Regions from separate parts of the Citrobacter tructae genome, predicted to be linked through region 2. Evidence: predicted binding sites of a transcription regulator. Region 2 holds the regulator's gene; each other region holds the start of a gene.
The links. The regulator PhoB, encoded in region 2, activates phosphate uptake and scavenging genes when phosphate is short. The targets are predictions, from matches to a motif close to CTGTCATAAAACTGNCNNAT.
Positions count from the first base shown of each region.

Region 1: the regulator PhoB is predicted to act here: its motif matches at 2,947-2,966, upstream of pstS (phosphate ABC transporter substrate-binding protein PstS).
Region 3: the regulator PhoB is predicted to act here: its motif matches at 1,766-1,785, upstream of glpT (glycerol-3-phosphate transporter).

Region 1 is NZ_CP038469.1:3,407,421-3,412,570, forward strand. It holds gene glmU (bifunctional UDP-N-acetylglucosamine diphosphorylase/glucosamine-1-phosphate N-acetyltransferase GlmU) at 1-637, shown strand, start outside; gene glmS (glutamine--fructose-6-phosphate transaminase (isomerizing)) at 895-2,724, shown strand; gene pstS (phosphate ABC transporter substrate-binding protein PstS) at 3,055-4,095, shown strand; gene pstC (phosphate ABC transporter permease PstC) at 4,222-5,150, shown strand, end outside.
Region 2 is NZ_CP038469.1:2,243,584-2,248,733, forward strand. It holds gene phoR (phosphate regulon sensor histidine kinase PhoR) at 1-1,224, opposite strand, end outside; gene phoB (phosphate response regulator transcription factor PhoB) at 1,275-1,964, opposite strand; gene sbcD (exonuclease subunit SbcD) at 2,158-3,360, shown strand; gene sbcC (exonuclease subunit SbcC) at 3,357-5,150, shown strand, end outside.
Region 3 is NZ_CP038469.1:188,986-194,135, reverse strand. It holds gene glpQ (glycerophosphodiester phosphodiesterase) at 1-273, opposite strand, end outside; gene glpT (glycerol-3-phosphate transporter) at 277-1,635, opposite strand; gene glpA (anaerobic glycerol-3-phosphate dehydrogenase subunit A) at 1,908-3,536, shown strand; gene glpB (glycerol-3-phosphate dehydrogenase subunit GlpB) at 3,526-4,785, shown strand; gene glpC (anaerobic glycerol-3-phosphate dehydrogenase subunit GlpC) at 4,782-5,150, shown strand, end outside.

The sequences.
Region 1 (5,150 bases), 1.2 Mb from region 2:
AAAACTGCTGCTGGCTGGTGTAATGTTGCGCGATCCGGCACGTTTTGATCTACGCGGTACGCTTATTCACGGGCGCGATGTTGAAATTGATACTAACGTTATCATTGAAGGTAACGTGACCCTCGGTGATCGCGTCAAGATTGGTGCTGGCTGCATCATCAAAAATAGCGTGATTGGTGATGACTGTGAGGTTAGCCCGTACAGCGTAGTGGAAGACGCACGCCTGGACGCGGCATGTACTATCGGTCCGTTTGCGCGTTTACGCCCGGGAGCTGAGCTGCTGGAAGGTGCACACGTGGGTAACTTCGTCGAAATGAAAAAAGCGCGCCTGGGTAAAGGCTCTAAAGCCGGTCATCTGACGTACCTTGGCGATGCAGAAGTTGGCGATAACGTGAACATCGGTGCGGGAACGATTACCTGCAACTACGATGGTGCCAATAAGTTTAAAACCATTATTGGTGACGATGTGTTTGTCGGTTCCGATACTCAGCTGGTGGCTCCTGTTACCGTGGGCAAAGGCGCTACCATTGCCGCCGGGACCACCGTAACGCGTAATGTCGCCGATAACGAACTGGTATTAAGCCGTGTACCGCAGGTCCATAAGCAGGGCTGGCAGCGTCCGGTGAAGAAGAAGTAATCAATTTTTGTCGGATGGCGCTAGCGTTCATCCGGCAGATATGGGCTGAGGAGGTAAATATATATCTCCCACCCAACGCAGTACCTATAAAAATAACCCCACTCTCTACAAGGCTCGGGGCGCCCGGAATACGGGTATTACCCAAAGTATTTCGCGCTGTAGCAAGCGTAACCAACGTAGCTACGGAGTGAAAGACGAAGGGGAAACAGGTTGACCGACAACGACAGGCATAATGCCTAAATTCGGAATCAAATAATATGTGTGGAATTGTTGGCGCTATCGCGCAGCGTGATGTTGCTGAAATCCTTCTCGAAGGTTTACGTCGTCTGGAATATCGTGGTTATGACTCTGCCGGTCTGGCAGTAGTTGATGCTGAAGGCAAAATGACCCGTCTGCGTCGTCTGGGTAAAGTACAGATGCTTACCGCTGCTGCGGAAGAGCATCCGTTACATGGCGGCACCGGGATTGCCCACACTCGTTGGGCGACTCACGGCGAACCTTCAGAAGCGAACGCGCATCCGCATGTTTCTGAACACATTGTGGTGGTGCATAACGGCATCATCGAAAACCATGAACCGTTGCGTGAAATGCTGAAGACTCGGGGTTACACCTTCGTTTCAGAAACTGACACCGAAGTTATTGCTCACTTGGTGCATTGGGAGCTGGAACAGGGCGGAACCCTGCGTGAAGCGGTGTTGCGGACTATTCCGCAACTGCGTGGTGCATACGGCACGGTGATCATGGATACCCGTAACCCGGAAACTTTACTGGCGGCGCGTTCTGGTAGCCCGCTGGTGATTGGTCTGGGCATGGGTGAGAACTTTATCGCTTCCGATCAGCTGGCGCTGCTGCCAGTAACCCGTCGCTTTATCTTCCTGGAAGAAGGCGATATCGCGGAAGTGACGCGTCGTTCAGTCACCATTTTCGATAAGTCTGGTGCGGAAGTGAAACGTCAGGACATCGAATCCAATCTGCAGTATGACGCTGGCGAAAAAGGTGTCTATCGCCATTACATGCAGAAAGAGATCTATGAACAGCCGAACGCGATCAAAAATACGCTGACCGGGCGCATCAGCCACGGTGAGGTGGATTTGAGCGAGCTGGGCCCAAATGCCAACGAGATGCTGTCTAAGGTTGAGCATATTCAGATCATCGCCTGTGGTACGTCATACAACTCCGGTATGGTGTCCCGCTACTGGTTTGAATCGCTGGCGGGTATTCCGTGTGATGTGGAAATCGCCTCCGAATTCCGCTATCGCAAATCAGCCGTGCGTCGCAACAGTCTGATGATCACCCTTTCCCAGTCTGGTGAAACGGCGGATACCCTGGCGGGTCTGCGCTTATCAAAAGAGCTGGGTTATCTGGGATCTCTGGCGATTTGTAACGTACCGGGATCTTCGCTGGTGCGTGAATCAGACCTGGCGATGATGACCAACGCCGGGACCGAAATCGGCGTGGCTTCCACGAAAGCATTTACCACCCAGCTGACCGTTCTGCTGATGCTGGTGGCGAAACTGTCTCGTCTGAAAGGCCTGGATGCGTCTATTGAACATGACATCGTTCACGGTCTGCAGGCGCTGCCGAACCGTATTGAGCAGATGCTGTCTCAGGACAAACGCATTGCCGCCCTGGCGGAAGATTTCTCTGACAAACACCATGCGCTGTTCCTTGGCCGTGGCGATCAGTACCCAATTGCGCTGGAAGGCGCGCTGAAGCTGAAAGAGATCTCTTATATTCACGCGGAAGCTTACGCTGCTGGCGAACTGAAGCACGGCCCGCTGGCGCTGATTGATGCAGATATGCCGGTTATCGTCGTGGCACCGAACAACGAACTGTTGGAAAAACTGAAATCCAACATTGAAGAAGTTCGTGCACGTGGCGGCCAACTGTACGTCTTCGCCGATCAGGATGCTGGCTTCACCAGTAATGAAAACATGCACATCATCGAGATGCCGCATGTGGAAGAGGTGATTGCACCAATCTTCTATACCGTTCCGCTGCAATTGCTGGCGTATCATGTGGCGCTGATTAAAGGCACCGATGTGGATCAGCCGCGTAACCTGGCGAAGTCGGTTACTGTAGAGTAAGCCGTATTACTCTTAGAATGCCCTGCAAAATGCGGGGCATTTTTTTAGATTTGTTCTGTTTTTAATCAATTATCCTGCCCCTTTTAATATGACAAACCGTCATCTTCAGCTACTGTTTTTAGTGTCATAAAAAGAAAATATTCACAAAATGTCATTGTGATGACAACAGATAATTGTTTGTTTATAAATGAATTTTTTGTTTTTGTGTTTCATTTTTCTTGGCTGTCATAAAACTGTCATATTTCGTACATTTAACTGTCACCTGTTTGTCCTATTTTGCTCACAGTAGCAACTCAAACAACAATTTACGAAAACCGTGCAGGAGACATTATGAAAGTTATGCGTACCACTGTCGCAACTGTTGTCGCCGCGACCTTATCCATGAGCGCGTTCTCTGCTTTTGCTGCAGCGAGCCTGACAGGTGCAGGTGCAACTTTTCCTGCGCCAGTGTATGCCAAATGGGCTGATACTTATCAGAAAGAGACCGGTAGCAAAGTCAACTACCAGGGTATCGGCTCCTCCGGTGGTGTAAAACAAATTACGGCAAATACTGTTGATTTCGGTGCCTCTGATGCACCGTTGTCTGATGAAAAACTGGCACAGGAAGGCTTGTTCCAGTTCCCGACTGTGATCGGCGGTGTTGTGCTGGCGGTCAATATACCTGGTCTGAAATCCGGCGAGCTGGTGCTGGATGGTAAAACGCTGGGTGACATCTACCTCGGCAAAATCAAGAAGTGGGATGATGAAGCCATCACCAAACTGAACCCAGGTCTGAAACTGCCTTCTCAGAATATTGCCGTTGTGCGTCGTGCTGATGGTTCCGGTACCTCCTTCGTCTTCACCAGCTATCTGGCAAAAGTGAATGAAGAGTGGAAATCTAAAATTGGCGCAGGCTCTACCGTTAACTGGCCGACCGGTCTGGGCGGTAAAGGTAACGACGGTATTGCTGCGTTCGTACAGCGTCTGCCTGGTTCCATCGGCTACGTTGAATACGCTTACGCTAAGCAGAACAACCTGGCGTATACCAAACTGATTTCTGCTGACGGCAAGCCGGTAAGCCCGACCGAAGAAAACTTCGCTAATGCGGCGAAAGGCGCTGACTGGAGCAAAACTTTCGCCCAGGATCTGACGAACCAGAAAGGTGATGAGGCATGGCCAATCACTTCAACCACATTCATCCTGGTTCACAAAGAGCAGAAGAAACCTGAGCAAGGCGTTGAAGTGCTGAAATTCTTTGACTGGGCATACAAAAATGGCGGCAAGCAGGCTAATGACCTGGATTACGCCAGCCTACCGGATAGCGTGGTTGAGCAGATTCGTGCTGCATGGAAGACCAACGTCAAGGATAGTAGCGGTAAAGCGCTGTACTAATTGGGAATATTGACGAAAATGGCGGGGGGCATGATGCTAACCCGCCCTACGGTTCTCACTGTAGGCTGGATAAGTGTCAGCACCATCCGGCAACTTCGTAAACGCGTTTAACTTAAAGAGTGATTTATGGCTGCAACCAAGCCTGCTTTTAACCCACCGGGTAAAAAGGGTGACATGATATTCAGCGCGCTGGTAAAACTGGCTGCGCTGATTGTGCTATTGATGTTGGGTGGCATTATTGTCTCTCTGATCATCTCCTCCTGGCCAAGCATTCAGAAATTTGGTTTCTCATTTTTGTGGACCAAGGAGTGGGATGCGCCAAACGACATCTACGGTGCGCTGGTACCGATTTACGGTACGCTGGTGACCTCTTTTATCGCCTTGCTGATCGCCGTTCCGGTGAGCTTCGGCATCGCTTTATTCCTGACTGAGTTGGCACCGAACTGGCTGCGTCGCCCGCTGGGTATTGCAATTGAATTGCTGGCGGCGATCCCAAGTATTGTTTACGGCATGTGGGGTTTGTTTATCTTTGCCCCGCTGTTTGCAACCTACTTTCAGGAGCCGGTCGGGAATATTCTCTCCAACATCCCGTTTGTTGGTGCTCTGTTCTCGGGGCCGGCATTTGGGATCGGTATTCTGGCGGCAGGCGTGATCCTCGCCATTATGATCATCCCGTACATTGCGGCGGTAATGCGCGATGTGTTCGAACAAACGCCGGTACTGATGAAAGAGTCAGCCTACGGCATCGGTTGTACTACCTGGGAAGTCATCTGGCGCATCGTCCTGCCGTTCACCAAAAATGGGGTGATTGGTGGTGTGATGTTGGGCCTGGGCCGCGCGCTGGGTGAAACCATGGCGGTGACCTTTATCATTGGTAACACCTACCAGCTCGACAGTGCTTCGCTGTATATGCCGGGCAACAGTATTACCTCTGCGCTGGCGAATGAATTTGCAGAAGCGGAATCAGGGCTGCACGTTGCCGCGTTGATGGAACTGGGCCTAATCTTGTTTGTGATCACCTTCATCGTACTGGCAGCGTCTAAGTTCATGATCAT
Region 2 (5,150 bases):
TTCAATATTCAATCGGCTGTCGTGATGATTTAAGGCGTGTTTCACAATAGCCAGCCCGAGTCCGCTTCCGCCCGTTTGCCGCGATCGCGCTTTGTCCACGCGATAAAAGCGCTCGGTCAAACGCGGAATGTGCTCCGCAGCAATACCTGGACCGTTGTCCTCAACACAAAACTCCGCCCCCGACGCGACATGCTGCCAGCGCACGGTGATGTGCGTTCCCGCAGGCGTATGGTTCACCGCGTTATACACGAGATTCGAGATAGCGCTACGCAGTTGCTCCTCATTGCCCATTACGCTCAGGCGATTATCCACGTCAAAGGTAAACGTGTGTTTATTCTGACTCAGCGTTTGCGCCTCATGTTCAACCACGCGCAGTATCACCGGCACATCGACTTTTTCATTCAACAGCAGCGCTGGTGCGGCCTCGATTCTCGACAATGTCAGCAGTTGCTTAACCAGCCCTTCCATACGCTGTGTTTGCTCACGCATGGTGTGCAGCGCTTTTTCTCGCGTTGCACCTTCCAGGGGATGTTCCTGCATCATTTCCAGATAGCCTTGCAGCACCGTGATTGGCGTACGCAGCTCATGGCTGGCGTTGGCAAAAAAGTTACGCCTCGCGCCTTCCAGTTGGTGCATCTGGGTGACATCACGCGCCACCATCAACAGTTGCTTGTCGGTATACGGCATCACGCGAATTTCCAGATGTCGTCCGGTATTGAGAACCAAATTGATCGGTCGACTAAAGTCGCGCGTTTTAAGGTACAACGTGAATTCCGGGTAACGCAGCAGGTTAAGAATATTTTGCCCGCTATCGTCCGGCCAACGCAGTCCCAAAACCTGCTGCGCCAGACCGTTACACCAGAAAATACCGCCTTCTTCGGTGGTCAGCACCACCGCATCGGGGAGTGACTCCGCCCCGCTGCGAAAGCGTTTAATCAGATTCCCCAGCTCACGACGGCGTTTTTTGTTACGCAGTTGCATTTGATGCAGGCCATAGAGCAACGGTTCCCAACTGCCACGCCCCGGCGGAGGCGTCATACTCATGTCGACCCATAACCACCAGGATAAACGCAGTAAATTCCAGAAATGCCAGATAAGCAGACCCGTTACCGATGCCAGTAAAAACCAGGGCAGGTAACCCAAAAAAGCACTAAGGATAAAAGCTGGTATGCAGCAAAGTATCAGCTCCAGTACCAGCCTTTTCCATGACAATCGTTCAAGCAAACGTCACACTCCATTTACAGCTTGATCTAATGGGCTATCTCACGTACCCGTCAGAAGCGGGTTGAAAAACGGTATCCCGTCCCACGTACCGTCTGCACCATGCGATCGTGGCCGCTGTGCTCCAGCGCCTTACGCAAGCGACGGATATGCACATCAACCGTCCGGTCCTCCACGTACACATTGGTGCCCCAGACATGATTAAGTAATTGTTCGCGGCTGTAGACGCGCTCGGGATGGGTCATAAAGAAATGCAGCAGTTTGAATTCGGTTGGTCCCATATCCAGCGGAGCCTCCCCGGTCATCACGCGATGCGAGGTGGGATCAAGACTCAGCCCCTGCATCTCAATGACTTCTTCAACCGCCATTGGCGAAATACGACGCAGCACGGCTTTAATACGTGCCACCAGTTCCTTGGGGGAAAACGGCTTGGTGATATAGTCATCCGCGCCGGTTTCCAGCCCACGCACGCGGTCTTCCTCTTCGCCTCTCGCCGTCAGCATCATGACAGGGATATCCCGCGTCATCGCCTCACGCTTGAGGTGTTTAATGAACTGCAGGCCCGATCCGCCGGGAAGCATCCAGTCAAGTAGGATCAGATCCGGCCAGGGTTCATTGAGTTGATTCACCGCACTGTCATAGTCTTCGGCTTCTACAGGTTGGAACCCGTTTTGCTCGAGCACGAAGCAGACCATTTCACGAATTGGAGCTTCATCTTCTACGACCAGAATACGTCTCGCCATGATTTGCCCTGTTTTTAATTTAATCGTTCATACCCTAAATACGCCGCCATTATGCGTCAGATTTATGACATTTTTATGAAAAAGATAATCCAGGTTTAACGAAGGTTGTTGAATTATGACAGCCCGGAAACAAGATATTCGCGCTGTTGCAAGGTTATAATCCCCTTTATCGCTTTTTCGTCATGGAACTCTTATGCGCATCCTTCACACCTCTGACTGGCATCTGGGACAAAACTTCTACAGCAAGAGCCGCGCCGCCGAGCATCAGGCTTTTCTTGACTGGCTGCTGGAAACGGCACAATCCCATCAGGTGGATGCCATTATTGTGGCAGGCGATATTTTTGATACCGGCTCACCACCCAGCTACGCCCGCGAGATTTACAACCGCTTTGTCGTTAATCTGCAGCAAACAGGCTGCCATTTGGTGGTGCTGGCAGGCAATCATGACTCCGTCGCCACGCTTAATGAATCGCGCGATATTTTGGCGTTCCTGAATACCACGGTGGTCGCAAGCGCGGGTCATGCGCCGCAAATACTGAAACACCGCGACGGTACGCCGGGTGCCGTACTGTGCCCAATTCCTTTTTTGCGTCCGCGCGACATCATCACCAGCCAGGCGGGACTGACCGGCAGCGAAAAACAGCAGCATCTGCTGGGGGCAATTACCGACTATTACCAGCAGCAGTACCAGGACGCCTGTAAACTGCGCGGTGAACTGAATCTGCCGATCATTGCGACAGGACATCTGACTACCGTCGGTGCCAGTAAAAGTGACGCGGTACGTGACATTTATATTGGAACGCTGGACGCCTTTCCGGCACAGAATTTCCCACCAGCGGATTACATCGCGCTGGGACATATTCACCGGGCGCAGGTTATCGGCGGGACGGAACATATTCGCTACTGCGGCTCGCCGATTGCCCTCAGTTTTGACGAGTGTGGCAAAAGCAAATGCGTCCATCTGGTGAGCTTCGACGAAGGGAAACTCAGCGCTGTCGAGAACCTCACCGTACCGGTGACGCAGCCGCTTGCGGTATTGAAAGGCGATTTAGCCGCCATTACCGCCCAGCTTGAGCAATGGCGCGGCGTAGAGCAGCAACCGCCCATCTGGTTAGATATCGAAATTACCACCGACGATTACCTGCACGATATGCAGCGTAAAATCCAGGCGCTGACGGAAGACCTGCCAGTAGAAGTCCTGCTGGTGCGTCGTAGCCGCGAGCAGCGCGAACGTATTATGGCCAATGAACGACGCGAAACGTTAAGCGAACTGAGCGTGACAGAAGTGTTTGACCGCCGACTGGCACTGGAAGAACTTGAAGAACCGCAGCGTGAGCGGCTTAATCAGCTGTTTAGCGCCACCTTGCAAACGCTCGCCGGGGAGGCTGAAGCATGAAAATTCTCAGCCTGCGCCTTAAAAACCTCAACTCCCTGAAAGGGGAATGGAAAGTCGATTTCACAGCAGAGCCTTTTGCCAGCAACGGCCTGTTTGCCATCACCGGGCCTACGGGCGCGGGGAAAACCACCCTGCTGGACGCGATTTGCCTCGCGCTGTACCACGAAACGCCGCGACTGAATAACGTGTCACAGTCGCAAAACGACCTGATGACCCGTGACACCGCTGAATGCCTGGCAGAAGTTGAATTCGAAGTTAAAGGCGAAGCCTACCGCGCATTCTGGAGCCAGAACCGGGCGCGCAATCAGCCTGACGGCAACCTGCAGGTCCCGCGCGTAGAACTTGCCCGCTGCACTGACGGAAAAATCCTCGCCGATAAAGTCAAAGACAAGCTGGAAATGACCGCCGCACTCACAGGGCTGGATTACGGACGCTTTACCCGTTCGATGCTGCTGTCGCAGGGGCAATTCGCCGCCTTTCTAAACGCCAAACCGAAGGAGCGTGCCGAGTTGCTGGAAGAGCTGACCGGCACCGAGATCTACGGACAGATTTCGGCGATGGTATTTGAAAAACACAAATCAGCGCGCACGGAACTGGAAAAGTTACAGGCCCAGGCCAGCGGTGTTTCGCTGTTGGCCGCAGAGCAGGTGCAATCCCTCACTGAAAGTTTGCAGGTACTTACTGACGAAGAAAAACAACAACTTGCCAGCCAGCAAACCCAGCAACAACACCTCAACTGGCTAACCCGGCAAAATGAGTTACAGGCAGAAATAAACCGTCACCGGCAGGCATTGCAAGCCGCGCAGCAGGCACAAGAACACGCACAGCCGCAGTTGGCGGCGCTCAGCCAGGCTTTACCGGCCAGGACATTACGCCCGCAGTGGGAACGCATAGGGGAACAATCCACTACCCTGATGCGAATTCACCAGCAGATTGAAGAAGTGAATACTCGCTTACAAGGCAGCTTAACGCTGCGTGGGCGCATCCGCCAGCAGGCGCAAAAACAGTCTGCTACCATGCTTGCCGAGCAGCAAACGCTCAGCAGTTGGCTGAACGAACATGACCGTTTCCGTTTATGGAACAGTGAACTGGCGGGATGGCGCGCGCTGTTAGCCCAACAGTCAGACGCCAAAAACCAGCTACGCCAATGGCAACAGCTACGGGAAAATGACGTCCGCAAGCTGGACGTTCTCCCGCACCCGGCGCTGACTCTTGCGCCAGAGGAAGTCGCAGAAGCGCTGGCGCAACACGCCCGGCACCGACCATTACGCCAGCGTCTGAGCACCCTGCATGGGCAGATTGCACCGAAGCAAAAGCAGCTGGCACAACTACACGCCACACTCCAGCATCGCCAGCAAGAACAGACCCAGCGTAACGCCGCCCTGGCAGAGAAACGCCAGCGGTATAAAGATAAAAATCAGCAGCTTGCTGATGTAAAAACCCTTTGCGAGCAAGAAGCGCGGATTAAAGATCTGGAAAGCCAGCGGGATTTATTGCAGTCAGGGCAACCATGTCCGCTCTGCGGCTCCACCACGCATCCAGCGATTGAGCGCTATCAAACGCTGGAACTGAGCGTAAATCAGGCTCGACGCGAAGCCTTAGAAAAAGAGGTCAAGGCGCTGGCCGATGAAGGCTCCACGCTACGCGGGCAGCTCGAGGCAATAACGCAGCAGCTACAACGCGAAGAAGGCGATGTGCAGAGGCTTTCTCAGGAGGAGCAAGCACTTACTCAAGAATGGCAAACGCTGGCCGCCAGCCTCAACATTACGCTACAGCCCCAGGATGACATC
Region 3 (5,150 bases), 2.1 Mb from region 2:
ATCCGGGAAACGCTCAGCGACATCGGTTACCCGATCAAGATAATGGTCATGCAGAACGACCAGATGGTCGTCCTTGGTCATCACCAGATCCTGCTCCAGATAATCCGCGCCCTGTGCATAGGCCATCGCTTTTGCTGGCAGCGTATGCTCAGGTAAATAGCCACTGGCCCCACGGTGTGCAATCACAATCTTGTCTGCGGCGATAGCCGCGCTGCTGACCACCATCCCGGTCAGCATCAACGCTACGCTGAGACTTTTCAATGTGGTTTTCATCTATTAGCCCCCGTTACGCTTCAGTTCCATCTCTGCGTGATGGCGTTTTTCACCAATCATCACAATCACCAGCAGAATAACCGCCAGTACGCTGCCGCCAATCATCACCATAAAACCACCGTCCCAACCGAAGAAGTCAACGGTGTAACCCACAATGGCGCTCGCCGCCACAGAGCCGCCCAGGTAACCAAACAGCCCGGTGAAGCCTGCCGCCGTACCCGCCGCTTTTTTCGGCGCCAGTTCCAGCGCATGCAGACCAATCAGCATTACCGGACCGTAGATCAGGAAGCCGATGATAATCATACATGCCATATCAACATTCGGATTTCCCGCCGGGTTCATCCAGTAAACGACCGTTGCAATAGTCACCAGCGTCATAAAGAACACGCCAGTCGCACCACGGTTACCACGGAAGACTTTATCCGACATCCAGCCACACAACAGGGTGCCAGGGATACCCGCATACTCATACAGGAAGTAGGCCCAGGATGATTTATCCAGTGCGAAATGTTTCACTTCTTTTAGGTAGGTCGGCGACCAGTCGAGGATGCCGTAACGCAGCAAATAGACAAATACGTTGGCAATCGCGATGTACCACAACAGTTTGTTAGGCAGAACGTACTGCATGAAGATCTGCTTCGCAGTCAGCTCTTCTTCTGCTTTTTCGTTGTAATCGTCCGGATAGTCATTCTTATACTCTTCGATAGACGGCAAACCACAGGACTGCGGCGTATCGCGCATCAGAGCAAAAGCAATCAGGGCGACAATAATCGCACCAAATGCCGGCATGTACAGTGCAGCTTTCCAGTCGTTAAACCAAGCCATCCCCAGTAGGAACAGCAGCGGAGGCAGACCGCCACCCACGTTATGCGCGCAGTTCCATACAGAAACAATACTGCCGCGCTCTTTTTGCGACCACCAGTGCACCATGGTACGGCCACACGGTGGCCACCCCATCCCCTGGAACCAGCCGCAGAGGAACAACAACACGAACATCACGGCAATACTCGATGTCGCCCACGGCACAAAGCCCATAAACAACATGACTGCCGCAGCCAGAATCAAGCCCGCAGGCAGGAAAACGCGCGGATTCGAGCGGTCCGAAACGGACCCCATAATAAATTTCGAAAAACCATAAGCAATGGAGATACCAGACAATGCAAAGCCCAGATCGCCACGAGAGAAACCCTGCTCAACCAGGTATGGCATCGCCAGAGTAAAGTTCTTACGTACCAGATAGTACGCCGCATAGCCGAAGAATATCCCCATGAAAATCTGCCAGCGCAATCGACGATAAGTAGGATCGATCTCCGCTGCAGGTAAGCGCGTTTTGTGTAGCGCCGGTTTAAAAATGCTCAACATATTATGTAGCCTCCGTGGCCGTCTTTCATTCGAAGGAAACACTGTAGTACGTCATCGCGACGCTACCGCCCCCAGTGTGGCCGCGATGTTAAGGAAAGATTCAGCGCAATAATGTGAAACACAGCACATATTGTTACAGTTTTATGACAAATGTTCATAAAGGCGCACGGAATCACGTTTCATTTTCGAATAATGAGCGATTATGCGCGAAATCAAACAATCCATGTTTTTTATGTGGCTAAATGATAAAAAACGAACTGTGAGGAAAAACAATGAAAACTCGCGACTCGCAAACAAGTGACGTGATTATCATTGGTGGAGGAGCAACAGGTGCCGGGATCGCACGCGACTGTGCCCTACGCGGATTGCGCGTCATTTTGGTCGAACGCCACGATATCGCCACCGGTGCGACGGGACGTAACCACGGCCTGTTGCACAGCGGTGCACGCTATGCCGTCACTGACGCTGAATCTGCTCGTGAATGTATTAGCGAAAACCAAATTCTGAAACGTATCGCCCGCCACTGCGTTGAATCAACGGACGGTCTGTTTATTACGTTGCCGGAAGATGAGCTCTCCTTCCAGGCCACCTTTATTCGCGCCTGTGAAGACGCGGGGATCCGCGCAGAGGCGATTGACCCCCAACAGGCACGCATTATCGAGCCAGCGGTGAATCCGCAGTTGATTGGTGCGGTAAAAGTACCGGACGGTACCGTGGATCCCTTCCGTTTGACCGCCGCCAACATGCTGGATGCACGTGAGCATGGCGCAGTCATCCTGACGGCCCATGAAGTGACCGGGCTGATTCGTGAAGGCGCAACCGTCTGCGGTGTGAACGTACGCAATCATCTTACCGGTGAGATGCAGTCCCTGCATGCGCCGGTGGTGGTGAACGCCGCCGGGATCTGGGGTCAACGGATTGCGGAATATGCCGATCTGAGCATCCGCATGTTCCCAGCGAAAGGCTCGCTGCTGATCATGGATCATCGCATTAACCAACATGTCATCAACCGCTGTCGTAAGCCGTCTGATGCCGACATTCTGGTGCCTGGCGACACCATCTCGCTGATCGGTACCACCTCACAGCACATTGATTACGACGATATCGACAGCAACCGCGTCACCGCTGAAGAGGTTGATATTCTACTGCGTGAAGGGGAAAAACTGGCCCCGATTATGGCGAAAACGCGCATTTTACGCGCCTACTCCGGCGTGCGTCCGCTGGTGGCCAGCGACGATGATCCAACAGGTCGCAACGTTAGCCGCGGTATCGTACTGTTCGATCACGCCGAACGCGACGGACTGGATGGGTTTATCACTATCACCGGCGGCAAACTGATGACCTACCGCCTGATGGCCGAATGGGCTACCGACGCCGTCTGCCGCAAGCTAGGCAATACCCGACCTTGCACCACTGCGGATGCCGCGCTGCCAGGTTCGCAGGAATCGACTGAGCACACGCTAAAACGTGTGATCTCTTTGCCAGCACCACTCCGTGGCTCAGCGGTCTACCGTCACGGCGATCGCACCCCTGCCTGGCTGAGCGAAGGTCGTCAGCACCGCAGTCTGGTCTGTGAATGCGAGGCGGTCACAGCGGGAGAAGTGCAATACGCTGTGGAAAATTTAACCGTCAACAGCCTGCTGGATTTACGTCGTCGTACCCGCGTCGGGATGGGGACATGCCAGGGCGAGTTGTGTGCCTGCCGTGCCGCAGGTTTGCTGCAACGTTTTAATGTTACCACCGCCGCGCAATCCATCACCCAACTCTCCGAGTTCCTCAACGAACGCTGGAAAGGCGTGCAGCCGATTGCCTGGGGAGATGCGCTGCGCGAAAGCGAATTCACGCGCTGGGTTTATCAGGGATTGTGCGGTCTGGAAAAGGAGCACCAGGATGAAATTTGATACCGTCATTATCGGCGGCGGCCTCGCCGGGCTACTGTGCGGTCTGCAGCTACAAAAAAGCGGGTTGCGCTGCACGATTGTTACCCGCGGCCAAAGCGCACTGCATTTTTCCTCCGGCTCGCTGGATTTACTCAGCACGCTGCCGGATGGGCAGCCGGTGAGCGATATCGAGGCGGGTTTGAACGCGCTGCGCACCCAGGCTCCGTTGCATCCTTATAGTCTCATTGGCACGCAAAGTGTATTGTCTCTGGCGCAGCAGGCACAAACTCTGCTGAAAGAATCTGGCGCCCAATTGCAGGGCGAGGTTCATCATGGGCATCAACGCGTGACGCCACTGGGCACCTTGCGTTCAGCCTGGCTCAGCTCGCCGGAAGTCCCTGTCTGGCCGCTGTCTGCTCAGCATATCTGCGTGGTGGGCATCAGCGGGTTACTGGATTTTCAGGCGCACCTCGCGGCCGCCTCTCTGAGCCAGCATAACCTCAGCGTCGAAACCGCAGAAATCGAGCTACCAGAACTGGATGTCCTGCGCGATAACCCTACTGAGTTTCGCGCGGTTAACATCGCACGCCTGCTGGATAACGAAGATAAATGGCAACTGCTCTATGACGCGCTGCTGCCAATAGCAAAAACCTGCGACATGATCATTATGCCAGCCTGCTTCGGCCTCGCCGATTCCCGGCTCTGGCAGTGGCTCAACGAACGTCTGCCCTGCTCGCTGATGTTGTTACCGACCTTACCGCCTTCCGTTCTAGGCATGCGCCTGCACAATCAATTACAACGCCAGTTTGTGCGCCAGGGCGGCGTCTGGATGCCGGGCGACGAAGTGAAAAAAATCACCTGTCAGGACGGTATAGTGAGCGAAGTCTGGACCCGCAACCACGCTGATATTCCACTGCGGCCACGCTTCGCCGTGCTCGCCAGCGGTAGCTTCTTCAGCAGCGGGCTGGTGGCCACTCGCGAGGCCGTCCACGAGCCAATCCTTGGCCTGGATGTCCAGCAGGCAGAGACCCGTGCGCAGTGGTATCAGCGCGACGTCTTCGACCCGCAGCCGTGGCAACAGTTTGGCGTGACCACCGATGCTGAACTGCGACCTACGCTTGCGGGAAAAACAGTAGAGAACTTGTTTGCCGTCGGATCGGTACTTGGCGGTTTTGACCCTATAGCCCAAGGTTGCGGAGGCGGCGTGTGCGCAGTAAGCGCCTTGCATGCCGCACATCATATTGCGAAACGTGCAGGAGGCCAGCAATGAGCGACACACGTTTTGAAAGTTGTATCAAATGCACTGTGTGTACCACTGCCTGCCCGGTAAGCCGCGTCAATCCAGGCTACCCAGGCCCTAAACAGGCCGGGCCGGACGGCGAACGCCTGCGCCTGAAAGATGGTGCGCTCTATGACGACGCTCTGAAATACTGCATCAACTGCAAGCGCTGCGAAGTGGCCTGTCCGTCAGATGTGAAAATTGGCGATATCATCCAGCGCGCGCGCGCCAAATATGACACCACGCGCCCGTCGCTGCGTAACTTTGTCTTAAGCCATACCGATTTGATGGGCACCGTTTCTACACCGTTCGCGCCGATAGTCAATACCGCCACCTCACTGAAGCCTGTGCGTCAG